3 regions of the Psychrobacillus sp. FSL H8-0484 genome follow, and region 1 is predicted to be linked to each of the others. Evidence: riboswitches for the same ligand, from Rfam matches in the RefSeq annotation. Region 1 holds a riboswitch; each other region holds the start of a gene.
The links. A riboswitch is a leader RNA that binds a small molecule or an ion and turns the genes downstream of it on or off. The one in region 1 is predicted to bind thiamine pyrophosphate.
Positions count from the first base shown of each region.

Region 2: it holds a riboswitch for thiamine pyrophosphate, as region 1 does, so the genes downstream of both, thiT (energy-coupled thiamine transporter ThiT) here and MHH81_RS11545 (ABC transporter substrate-binding protein) in region 1, are expected to answer to the same signal.
Region 3: it holds a riboswitch for thiamine pyrophosphate, as region 1 does, so the genes downstream of both, MHH81_RS01245 (YkoF family thiamine/hydroxymethylpyrimidine-binding protein) here and MHH81_RS11545 (ABC transporter substrate-binding protein) in region 1, are expected to answer to the same signal.

Region 1 is NZ_JBBOSZ010000001.1:2,390,274-2,394,566, forward strand. Features, by position in the region: gene MHH81_RS11535 (carboxylesterase/lipase family protein) at 323-1,810, opposite strand; gene MHH81_RS11540 (GNAT family N-acetyltransferase) at 2,189-2,725, shown strand; TPP riboswitch at 2,954-3,063, shown strand; gene MHH81_RS11545 (ABC transporter substrate-binding protein) at 3,138-4,139, shown strand; gene MHH81_RS11550 (thiamine-binding protein) at 4,151-4,293, shown strand, end outside.
Region 2 is NZ_JBBOSZ010000001.1:3,392,496-3,396,788, forward strand. Features, by position in the region: gene MHH81_RS16695 (tryptophan-rich sensory protein) at 1-103, shown strand, start outside; gene map (type I methionyl aminopeptidase) at 125-874, opposite strand; gene thiT (energy-coupled thiamine transporter ThiT) at 922-1,503, opposite strand; TPP riboswitch at 1,566-1,657, opposite strand; gene MHH81_RS16710 (M20 family metallopeptidase) at 1,761-2,825, shown strand; gene MHH81_RS16715 (DUF4870 domain-containing protein) at 2,882-3,217, shown strand; gene MHH81_RS16725 (SGNH/GDSL hydrolase family protein) at 4,188-4,293, opposite strand, start outside.
Region 3 is NZ_JBBOSZ010000001.1:238,750-243,042, forward strand. Features, by position in the region: gene MHH81_RS01235 (ABC transporter ATP-binding protein) at 1-118, opposite strand, end outside; gene MHH81_RS01240 (ECF transporter S component) at 78-656, opposite strand; gene MHH81_RS01245 (YkoF family thiamine/hydroxymethylpyrimidine-binding protein) at 661-1,245, opposite strand; TPP riboswitch at 1,321-1,428, opposite strand; gene MHH81_RS01250 (2-hydroxyacid dehydrogenase) at 1,516-2,511, shown strand; gene MHH81_RS01255 (hypothetical protein) at 2,570-3,646, opposite strand; gene MHH81_RS01260 (response regulator transcription factor) at 3,833-4,293, opposite strand, start outside.

The sequences.
Region 1 (4,293 bases):
TAGAATACTCAATACCCCCACTCGATTTTATAAATGTCTTCCTCGATAGCCTTATATGTAGAACTTCCCCTTAATACAGCTACTCTCTTTTTATGTAATAATATTCTCCAAAAATAGGATAATACCCTTTAGATCTCTACCCAAAAGAAGACACCACCAATTAGCTGTAACCAATCGGAGGTATCTTCTTTTTTTGATTGTATTTATATTCTTATCTACTACTTTCCCGATTTCTATGATCGTTTCTCTCCTTACGATTCTCTAACTAGTAATATCATAAAAGAACCAAGAAGTTCTTGGGGAAAACAACGGAAGAGGATTTCTACTTCCAAACCACATAAGTTCTGGAATTGCTACTTATTGGTTGCCATTCTTCTGATTTTTGACGGTATAGATTAGGATTCTCTGTTTCTATAAAACCTTTAATAGTACTTACAATCTCCGCATGGAGTGTTTCACGGCTTTTTTGATTGTCATTTGACCAAACAAAACGTCCTAAATTCGGTACTTCCCTTAAAAAGTTCCCAAACGTAAAAATAACATCCAAACCATGAAAAGTGCCAAATACCTTTCCCCAAGGTAACGGTAGCTCATCCCATGTAAACTTATATTGATAAATTGGTTTTGGAATGTCAGCAACCCTTCGCATCAGCTTGTTATTAAACCAATAGAAAAGGGTTCTATTGAATACTGTACATTTCAATTTATAAGACAGATATGATGGATACTTTAAGAAAGCTCGCCTGTTATAATTTTTCTCATTATGATTAAATAGCTCCCACAATTCCTTCTGACCTTTATAACCATAGACAAGCAGTAGACTGGCTTCATTGCGAACAGTACCAATCATCATCGGAACTGCATTTGATACTTGTAATTCTTTATCACTCCCTAAAGGCAATACCACCCCATCGCGAATATGAGAAATCTGCTTTACCCCTGCTCCTGCTTTTATAAGTTGCTCTGTTGTTTTACCTAACAAATACCGACGAACACCATCCGCTCCCATAGTACGCTTATATTGCTCTGCCATTTTGGATGAATCAATTAACCCATCCTGCAACAACAATACTGTAACCAAAGCCTCTGCAGCTTCTTCGGCCTTCACTGTCGAACGAAGAAGTGGATATCCAGACATCGCAATCGCCTTGTGGAACAATCCAGTTGCCATTTGTGAATGAATAAGTCCCCAAACATTCATACAACCAGCAGAATGACCCTGAATGGTGACATTACTTGCATTGCCGCCAAAATTGCCGATGTTGAGCTTTATCCACTCCAAGCCCTTAATCAAATCTAGCGTCACAAAATTACCTGAATCATTTACAGCATCACCTGTTTGTAGTGCAGGGTGATAAAACGCCCCTAAGAATCCCAAACGATAATTAATCGTCACTACGACCACATTCGCCTCCTCTGCAAGCCGAGAAGCCTCATAAATCGGATCACTCGCTGTTCCTCGAGTATTACTTCCTCCGTGAATAAAGACTAAAACAGGTCTTTTTTCGCTACCATCTCTAACTGGTGTCCACACATTTAGATAAAGGCTATCTTCAGAACCAACAAGTTCCCCATACAGACTAGTATCTGCAGTTCCATAAATTGTACCGGGTTGCGCAGAGGGCTCCTTAAAGGCATTTGCCTTGTATACTCCTTCCCAAGGCTCCACATCTTGCGGCCTCTTCCATCGCAACTGTCCAATCGGTGGTGCAGCATAGGGAATTCCTAAATACTTATCCACTTTCGATAACCGTATACCTTCAATCCATCCTGCCGTTGTTTCCACTAAAGGTCCTTCTTTAATCTGCATTCACTTGCTCCTTTCACTTTGAATATGTGTTAATTCAAGTGGAATCCTTTTGTTCATTATACATTTATCGGAAAATTCTAACAACTGTTAGTTTAGTATTTAACAAATATAATCAATGATGCCAACTAATTAAGCTAAATAGCCGCACAATCAAGGCTTTTGACAAATGTATAGCTAGTGCAGTATAGAGTAGAACTTCTATCTTAATCATATCTAAATTCTTACCGGTTACTTTCCCGATACATTGCCAATGCTGCTGTTCTTAACCAGATTTTAATATCAAGAACAGACTTTGGTATTGATCCTAAAAATAATTATTACAATAATGTTGTAATAATGTGTAAACAATAATATGTTTGTATAAAAAGGAGTGGGAGAATGTTTCCTGTGTTAGAAACAGAAAGGCTAATTTTGAGAGAACTAATAGAAGACGATGCACAAGGGATTTTGAATTGCTTTTCAAATGAAGATGTATTACGTTACTATGGGCAAAATCCATTAACAAATATAGAACAAGTTAAAAATATTGTTAGGAATTTTTCAAATAGCTATAAGGAAAAACAAGGGATTAAATGGGGAATTGAGATAAAAGGAACAGAAGGAATTATTGGAACCATTGGATTTCATGGATGGTCTTCTGAGCATAAGAGAGCAGAAATAGCTTATGCAATTTTGCCTGCACAATGGGGAAATGGGTATGCCACTGAAGCGGTTAAAAAAGTTCTATCATACGGATTTAATGAGCTAAATTTAACTCGAATTGGAGCTGTTGTTTTTACTGAAAATAATGCATCCAATGTGTTGTTAGAAAAATTAGGGTTTGAAAAAGAAGGGGTTCTTAGAAATTATATGTATCAAAATAATGTTCCGTATGATACGAACGTATACTCCTTACTTTCAACTAAAGTGCAGTAATCTAAAATTTTGATAATCATTTAGAAAGATAGAGTGAGGTTCATTTATATGCCTTGCTCTATCTTTTTTGATTATTATTTTTTACAAGCCAGTAGACCTCACTCTATTATCAAAATCTCTTCTAAAATAATCATTTCTTCTTTTCACCCCTCTTCACCAAATTCCCATATTTTACACTAGTCAAAATAAAGGATTCTGTTATAATGAGTTTGGAATATAATTTAATAGTTAGAATTGTGGGGGGACCGGTGTTGCCGGTTGAGATTACATCCTTGAGATGTTGACTCTTAGAACCTGATCTGGTTGATACCAGCGGAGGGAACATTATCTTGAACAATTAACTTTGTTTACTTATATGCGCCCTAGGTTCTCCCCTAGGGTGCTTTTTATTATGTAAATAGGAGGATTAGAAATGAAAAAGTGGTTAATTGTATTATGTTCTTTATTAATACTTGCAGGTTGTAGTAATCCGAAATCAGCAACGGAAACGGAAACGAAAAAGAAAGACACAAACTCTCTTAAAAAGGTATCTGTCGTACTTGATTGGACACCAAACACGAATCATACCGGTTTATATGTGGCAAAAGAAAAAGGCTATTTTGAAGACGAAGGATTAGATGTGGACATCATTATGCCGGGTGATGCTGGAGCAGATCAGCTTGTGGCTTCAGGCAAATCTGAGTTTGGCATAAGCTATCAAGAATCAATCACACAGGCACGTATACAAGATGTTCCTCTTGTTTCCATTGCAGCCATCATTCAACATAATACATCTGGTTTTGCCTCACCAGCTGCGAAGAACATTGTTACACCAAAAGACTTTGTAGGTAAAACATATGGGGGCTGGGGATCACCTGTTGAAAAATCTGTTATTTCTTCCTTGATGCAAGAAGAGAATGCTGATGTAAATAAAGTCTCGTTTGTTAATATGGGAGATACTGATTTCTTTACAGCTGTGAAACGAGACATCGATTTCGCATGGATTTATTATGGTTGGACTGGTGTAGAGGCAGAGCTGCGTGGAGAAAAGCTCAACATGGTATATTTAACAGACTACTCTGATAAACTTGATTATTACACGCCAGTTCTCTCAACTAATGAAAATATGATTAAAGAAAACCCAGATACAGTAAAAGCTTTTGTAAAAGCTGCATCCAAAGGATATGAATTTTCTATTAAACATCCATCCGATGCTGCCGACATTTTAATTAAAGAAGTGCCTGACTTGGATCCAAAGCTTGTTAAAAAAAGTCAAGAATGGCTAGCCTCTAAATATCAAGATGATGCACCAAGATGGGGCGAGCAAAAACAAATAGTATGGGAAAATTATGCTTCGTGGATGTTTGACAATGGCCTGCTTGAGAAAAAGCTTGATGCCAAAAAAGCATTTACAAATGAATTTTTACCACAATAAGGGGTTATAAAATGACAAATTCACTGATCAGTATTCAAATCATACCAAAAACAAAAAATGGCGAAAGTGTTATTCCGTATGTAGATGAAGCAATCCGAGTGATACAAGAGTCCGGGGTAAAATTTGAGGTACACCCTCTCGAAACAACAATGGA
Region 2 (4,293 bases), 1.0 Mb from region 1:
TCACAAATTTGATGATTTATTAATTACATCGGCTTCTATATTCTTAAGTAGTGTCCTCCTAGTAGGAATATTATTTATCAAAAAAACGCCTTCGAAACGTTAAAGTTCGAAGGCGTTTTTCTATTTAATCTAATTTTGTTAATAAAATCGGAGCTTCTTTTGTAACGATAATCGTGTGCTCAATTTGCGCAACTAATGATTTATCTGGTGTCACAAATGTCCAGCCATCTCCCGATTCGACAATATGCTCTGCTTTTTCAGAGATAAAAGGCTCTACTGCAAGTACCATGCCCTCTTTTAAAATCGTTGGATCCCAAGCATCGTAGTAATTCAATACATGTTGAGGTGCTTCATGTAGGGATTTCCCTATTCCATGACCAGTTAGATTCATGATTACATGTAAACCATTATCCTTTGCTTCTCTTGCAACAGCTTTCCCGATTTGATTTAAACGGGCACCTGCTTTTACTTTTAACATCGCACGATTAAATGCACTCTCTGCTACTGCACATAATTTTTCTTTTTCCGGATAACCTTCTCCAACGACAAAAGAAATACCTGTATCCGCAAAATACCCATCCAAAGAACCTGATACATCAATATTAACCATATCGCCTTCTTTAATAACACGTGAACCTGGAATACCATGTGCCACTTCTTCGTTCACACTAATACAAGTATATCCTGGGAAATCATATTCTCCCATAGGTCCTGAAATCGCGCCATTTTCTTTGAAGAGCTTGCCACCGATTTCATCGATTTCTTTAGTTGTGATACCAGGTTTAGTTGCAGCTTTCATTACCTCTCGAACTTCCGCAACAATACGCCCTATTTTTTTTAACGCCTCTAACTCTTCATTTGTTTGTACAATCATCTTATAAGATCCCTTCTTCACTTAACTGTACAATAATCATATCATATTTATGCTTTATTCGGCAGTACCAGGCGTGGAGCTTTTACGAACAAAATCACACAGATAAATGCCGCCAGTAAAAATACTGGAATCATATAAGTAGAATTATATATTAGCGAATATAAAATTACATTTTGATCACCAGCAAATTCTCCAAAGAACAGTATCCCAGAAAGGACATGTGCAAGGTAACGAAGAAATGCTGCAATGAATGCTCCTGCAATTACAGCAGTAGCCATCTTCATCTTATCCTTTTGTTCAAACGCTTTCATAAATGCAGGTCTTAATAATCCAGCAAATCCAGCTACCATAAATGCAATAAAGTAGTCAATTGCTACTTGTATAATAACGATTTCAAAAGACAACGGTGCAGCATAAAAACGACCTGTAACTACTTGTAGTAGTCCAATTAAAAAACCAGTAATAAGGCCAGCTACTATTCCACGACGAAAAGCTATTAAAATAACTGGAACAAGTACAAAGGTAACAGTCCCACCTTGTGGCATTCCAAATCCTAACATATCTAATACATATCCAAGTGCTGCAAAAATAGCTATTTCTACCAATAACAATACACGTTGATTTTTCATTGTAATCTCCTTTTTTGACCACAAAAAAACGACACCGGGATAGACCCAGACATCGCGCGATTGTCAGTTTCCATCCACATCCCTACGCAAGCATGAACTTACAGGTTCTAAGGGTACTATCTCAGCCGCTTAAGCGACGCCCCTTGTGGTTATGAATTATTTAGTTCGAGTTCATTGTAGCTGAATGAAGTAAGCAATGCAACCCCTTATGTTATCATTGTGATACTATTATGAATTTAATATAAGGGGTGTTTGGAATGATTAACTTATTGAAAAATCTAATTCGCATAAAGAGTGACGACGTACAAGGAGCAAACGAAGCACTATTATTTTGTAAAGCATGGCTCGAGGAAAGAGATATCGCTCCAATAATATATGAGCATGACTCTCAGCTTATGCTTATTGCGGAGATAGGAAGCGGTGACGAATGTATCGTTTGGAATGGTCACGTGGATGTAGTCCCTGGAAATCCAACACAATTTCAACCATATGTAGAGGGAGATTATTTATATGGACGTGGCTCTGCAGATATGAAAGCTGGTGTAGCTGCTATGATGGATGCATTTTATGAGCTCTCCAAAAATCCTCTGAAGTTATCCAAAAAAATTCAACTTCATCTAGTAACAGATGAAGAAACAGGCGGAAATACTTCTCAATATCTAGTAAGCAAAGGTTATAACGGTAATTTTGTTATTTGCGGAGAGCCTACACATTTACATATCGGACTTCAAGCAAAGGGGATTGTACAATTAGATATCGTGCTTAAAGGAAAATCCAGTCATGGAAGTCGTCCTTGGGAAGGGGTCAATGCAATTGAAAAAGCATTTGCATTTGATCAAGAAATGCGAAAACTATCCTTTTTAACGGCAAGTAGTATGTTTTATGATTATCCCTCACTAAATTTGGCAAAAATACATGCAGGAGACCGTTATAATGTTGTTCCAGATGAATGTGTACTAAGCTATGACATTCGCTATGTTCCAGGACAAAATCAAGATGCTATTATTGATGAGATACAAAATGCTGCTAATCATTTTTTTGAAAGTGAAGTGATTATTCATTCTACTGCTCCTGCAGTAACGACAGAGGATAATAATAGCTATGTAGAAAAACTCCAAGGCGTTACTTCTAAGATTATGGAAAGACCTACTAATCTATTTGGCCAGCATGGTTCAGCGGATACTCGTTTCTATGCAGAGCAAGGTGCTGGTGCAATTGAGTTTGGACCAAGCGGAGCAGATTGGCACGGAGAAAATGAATATGTGTCTATTTCTTCAGTGGAAAAATATAAGAACATCTTAGTTTCTTTTGCGTTAGCATGAAACTATCGATGCCCGTATATATAGTAAATCACAAGCTAGAAAGGAGATTTTTTTGAATGAATAACAACAAATTACTAAGCGCACTATCTTATTTCAGTGTACTATTCGCGCCATTTATACTTCCCATCATTGTTTATTTTATTACACAAGAAAAAGAAGTAAAGTATCATGCGAAAAAGTCATTAATCTCACATGTTGTCCCAGTTATTCTCCTTATTATTTTATTTATAAGTATATTTGCAAACTTTTTCCCTTTATTTAATGCTCTACCGTATGAAGAACCTTCATTATGGACAGTATCCGCACCGATATTATTTATTTTCTTGTATATGATTGTTTATATAATCATTCTCATATGGAACATTATTCAAGGCATTAAAGTGTTACGATAATGTTTATTCATTTATAATTGAGGGAATAAAATAATATAGAGATTTAAACGAGGAGCGATAGCAATGAAAGTAAAAAACTTAGTTAAAATCGCGATTAAATGGGCACCAATTGTGTATCCGATCGTTCGTAAAGTATTAAAATCTAAAAAAACGGTAAAATAAAAAAGCGCTAATCAATATGTATCCTACACGGAATAAAGTATAGTTGATTTCCGCTATAGGCGGACGCTTTCCGCGGGGTGAGCGATAAGCCATCACCGCCGCTACGCGTCGTTTGTGATGTCTTATCTGTCTCACTCATCCCGCTGGAGTCGCCGCCTGCCGCTTCAATCAACCAAGTGATAAATGTTCGTATTTTAATAAAAAAGTACTATTTATGAAATTAACTCGGTTATCAACTTATTAGAGGGTTTTTCGGAGCAAATTGTTCTAATCGTTTCGGGAATGCTTAGTGCAGACTTTTCTACATCAATACCGAAGTGTAGTTTCAGTCGAGGGAAGTGACATGCGTCACTTCCCTCGACTCTTTTTTCGGTCTTCTTGTGTCGATCGTCTGTCCGTCGCTCTCCTGCAACTTTTGTATATCAGGTTTCTTTTGGTTTGGATAATAAGTGAATAACTTCTATAAACTTATACAGTATGGGGCTGCCCAATAAGCCCATAAATTGAAGCAGGTGTAGAAAAAAGAGTCATTTTCTACACCTGTTTTTTGTATACTTTTTATTAAAACTACTATTTTTTGTAGGCAATTGATTGTAGTGAAAGACGGCGACTCCAGCGGGAATAGCAGATGTTTTCTGCACCGAAAGCGAAGCGGCAGGTGCAAGCTGAAGGCCCCGCAGGAGCGAAAGCGACGAGGAGACTGAAGCCATGCCCGCGGAAAGCGTCCGTTTGGAACGGAAATCAATACATTGGAAAAGGGACCATCTCTCAGTCACTATGTGACTTTAACGACAGCCCCTTTTTTTGCTTAGATATATGTTTTTAATTCGGTTAATGATAAATAGTGATCAAGGCCTTCAATCTTCGAAACTGGAGATTTAGAGTCTTTTTTTTCTTTGTTTATTAGTTGCTCA
Region 3 (4,293 bases), 2.2 Mb from region 1:
CAGAAAAGGAGAAATCCTCCAATATCCATTTCTCCTCATCTGGATAACGAAAACTTACCTGTTCAAACTGAATGACATCATGCACGAACATCACCTTTTTTAGGGCGTGAAATTGCATAGCCTCTTAGCGACCCAGTCGCAAGCAATCCGTCGGCAACCCCTTTTCCGCCAACACCTGCAAGTAAAGCTCCACTCAAAATTCGAATACCTAACATGAGCGCGACATAACCAGTACTATACACCGTAAATCCACCTAACAAGTACCCATAGACAAAGCTAAATACAGATGATCCAACACCAGCTAGCATCAATACCCACAGATCAAAGCGTTTATAACGAGTTGCAGCAAATACGGCCTCGGCACCTAAACCTTGGATAACTCCTGAAAGTATTAACCTCGGACCAACTGCATTTCCAAGCAACACTTCAATAGCCGCTGCAATCGTCTCTGAAATCACCGCCGCACCAGGCTTGCGAATAATATACATACAAATAATCGATACGATAAACCAGATTCCGAAAATCCATTCATACGCAATTGGCCCAATAAAACCTGCCCAAATATTCCCTACATGTAAGAATAGTAGATACACGATTCCAAACACGGCTGCAAATAAAGACATGAGTACAATCTCTTTTAACTTCCAAGATTTCAACATATTAAAGACCTCCGTGCGAAGGACTATTTATACTCATCGAAACCGTCATCACTAAATGCTTATGTTCTTCTGAGCGGGCGTGCGTAAATGTCTCTTCGTAAAACGCAAACACATCATGAATGTCTCCATGAATTCCACTTGCGTAATGCATGGACTCATTGTAAACGCCTCGTTCTTTTGCGCGGTCAATTTCTTTATAAATAACATCCATGTAATCAGGATTATTCATTGGATAAAGTGCAAATTGAGAAGAAACGTATTGCTTCGTCAAATCTTTATTCGTTATTTCATCACCCTTATCTAAATACACGTCTCCAGCAGTATCGCCAGGGCAACCTGCAGAAAAAGTACCAGATAAAGCAACATGCACACCTGTTTTAGAAGCGTGTAAAGTGATTGCTTTTGCCACGTTAAACACATGCACTTGCTTCCCACGAATCACTGTTGATACATCATCTGTGTGCATCCAAACATTTGAAGTATCTGTTTCTTGTAGTGCTCCTTTTATTACTGAAATAAAATCATTGGTCATCGGATGTAACGAAAAACGAAATCCGACGATTGGGCTTAAACCACATTGCATCATAAAACCTCCTAAATTTTTTCATAAAAAAAGACCACATCCGTGAAGATGCAGCCACTTATCCAATATAAAAAAATTCGGAAAGTCACCGCACTTCCTCACGCAGGTATTATCCTGATCGAGTAATAAGGGATCGGAGCTAAAAAGCTCTCATCACAGCCAAAGTGGGCACCCCTAGTGCAGAAAACGGTATGTAGTTTTTTTAATGTGCCCCCAGTATACCCTACGAAATTAGCATTGTAAATGCAGTTGCAAAATTTCATACTTTCGTCCATGCTTAAGCTATCAGAATATTTGGAGGTTGCAAATTTGAAAAAAATATTAATTACGCGCAAGTTACCAGATGAAGTTGTGAACCCATTAAGGGAAAAATTTGAAGTAAAGATGTGGCATAGTGATGATGTGCAGATGACTTATGAGGAGTTAAAGTTAGAAGCAAAAGATGCTCATGCAATTTGGACTATGCTTTCTGATAAAGTGGATCGAGCACTTATTGAAAGTTTGCCAAATTTAAAATTGATTAGTAATTTAGGGGTTGGATACAATAATATCGATGTTGACGCAGCAAAAGAGCATGGAATTATCGTAACAAATACTCCAGGGGTTTTAACAGAAACTACTGCAGATTTAGCATTTTCTTTACTTCTAGCTACTGCTCGTCGTGTAATGGAGGCAGAACGTGATATTCGTGCAGGTAAGTGGAAGTCACGGTCACCAATGCAGTATACAGGGATGGATGTTTTTGGTGCAACCCTTGGTATCATTGGAATGGGGCGCATCGGAGAAGCCGTTGCAAGACGAGCAAAAGGTTTTGATATGAATGTTCTTTACCATAATCGAACAAGAAAAATGGAATCCGAGGAAAAATACGGTTTTACGTATGCAGAATTAGATACATTGCTGAAGGAATCAGATTTCATCGTTCTGTTAACGCCATTAACACCGGAAACGAAGGGATTAATCGCGGAACGTGAACTAGAATTGATGAAAGAAACCGCTGCAATTATTAATGTTGCGCGTGGTGGAGTCATTGACGAACAAGCCCTATACCAAGCGTTAACGACAAATAAAATCTGGGCTGCTGGTCTAGATGTATTCGAAGTGGAACCAGTTCCATTAGACCACCCATTACTCACATTACCGAATGTTACTGTGCTACCGCATATCGGAAGTGCAAGTATCCGTACGAGAATTGCTATGATGCAAATGAATGCTGACGCTATTAAAGCTGTATTGGAGAATAAAGAGCCAGAGAATAGAGTAGTATAAAAAATACCAGATCAGAGCTATTTCCATTTCTCTGATCTGGTATTTCGTTGTTCTTATATTATTTAGTCACTAAGGATACATCACTTGCTGTGGCCCAATCGTTCATTGGAACCACAATATATGTTGCACCGGGCTTTAATGTATTGTCTTTAACGTCAAAGATACCAACTGCACCTTTACGAGAAGAGAAGCGATATTGTGCTTGAATCTTGCTTCCATCTTCAGCTTGTAATTCTACGCTTCGACCTGCAAGTAAATCCATTCCAGGATCTTTATCTAATGTTAATTGGAATGATTTATCATCAATTGCTTCTGCTGATTTGACTGTCAACGGAGCAATCTCTTTCGTTTCGAAGGTTGGATTTTTAATTGTTGCCCAATCAGATGATACAGTATATGTTGTACCAGGTGTTAAAGTTTGTCCTTCTGATAAACGGAATTTTGGTGCTTGTCTACCATCTGCTGCTTGGGTAAAGGGTACATAATTCGCTGTAAATTCTTCTCCATTATCAGCTGTAATTATTACTGTGCGATCTCGTAAAGAAGATATCACTTGATATTGGTTTCCATTGTCATCTTTATTTTCGTCATCTACTTGAAAAGAAAGATCACCTCTACCGGCCTTATACGCTTCAATAATATTCGCATAATCTGTTACGCCATCTTCCTTAAAAGATTCAATTTCAAATGTATCGTTTGTAACTTGTTTGGTTTGGCTTAAATTAATTTTTTCTTCACTTGCTTCAAAGGATTGTTTTTCTCCATCTTTATAGATAACAGTATAAGTTGTTCCTGGTTTTTGTATGGTAACGGGAATAATATATGTGCTTTCCGAACCGATTTTTAATCTAGGAACATTGACTAAGCTTAACTCATGATCAAATTCAAAGTTTTTCTTTATTATATCCAGATTATCTGGATTAACGTCTTCTTCCAATAAAGGCGTAGAGAATGTTATTTGTAATGTCATCGCATTTAACGCTTGTAAATCCGAGATTTGTGCTTCGTTTTGTGTTTCCTTTTGAGGTTGTTCTTGTTTTTGTTCACTTTGATTGTTTTGTGTTTCCGTATTACAACCTGTTATTGCTAATGTCAATCCAAGTAGTATAGGTGATAATAATTTTGCTTTTTTCATGCTGACATCTCCTCAGTTTAGTTGTGTTTTGCTATTTGTAGACTTTTTATTCCTAAAACTATATTAGTCCTAAATCATAAAATCTAACTAATCAATTTCTTAAAAAAGGATAAACTTTTTAATAACATTTCTTAATATAAATAAAAAAATCCCGTTACCTAAGTAACGGGTAGTAAAGCTTATTATTTAAACATTAAAGCGATATCCGGCTCCCCAAACGGTTTCTAGTAATTTCGGATGAGCAGGTTCTCTTTCAATTTTGCCACGTAATTTTCCAATATGGACGGTCACAGTAGAAACATCTGCAGCTGACTCAAAACCCCAAATGTTTTCATAAAGTTGCTCTTTGCTCAGCACTTGGTTCGGGTGCATTACAAGAAAAACGAACAAATCGAATTCTTTTGTTGTAAATGGTACTTCTTCCCCGTTTATATGAACTCTACGTGATGATTTATCAATGGATATTCCGTGAATATAGATAGTGTTTGATTTGTTTTGATTTCCTGCTAACCGTTCATATCGTGCCAAATGTGCTTTAACTCTAGCAACCAGCTCACTTGGACTAAAAGGCTTTGTAATATAATCGTCAGCACCTAAACCAAGACCTCGAATTTTATCGATATCTTCCTTTTTGGCAGAAACAAATA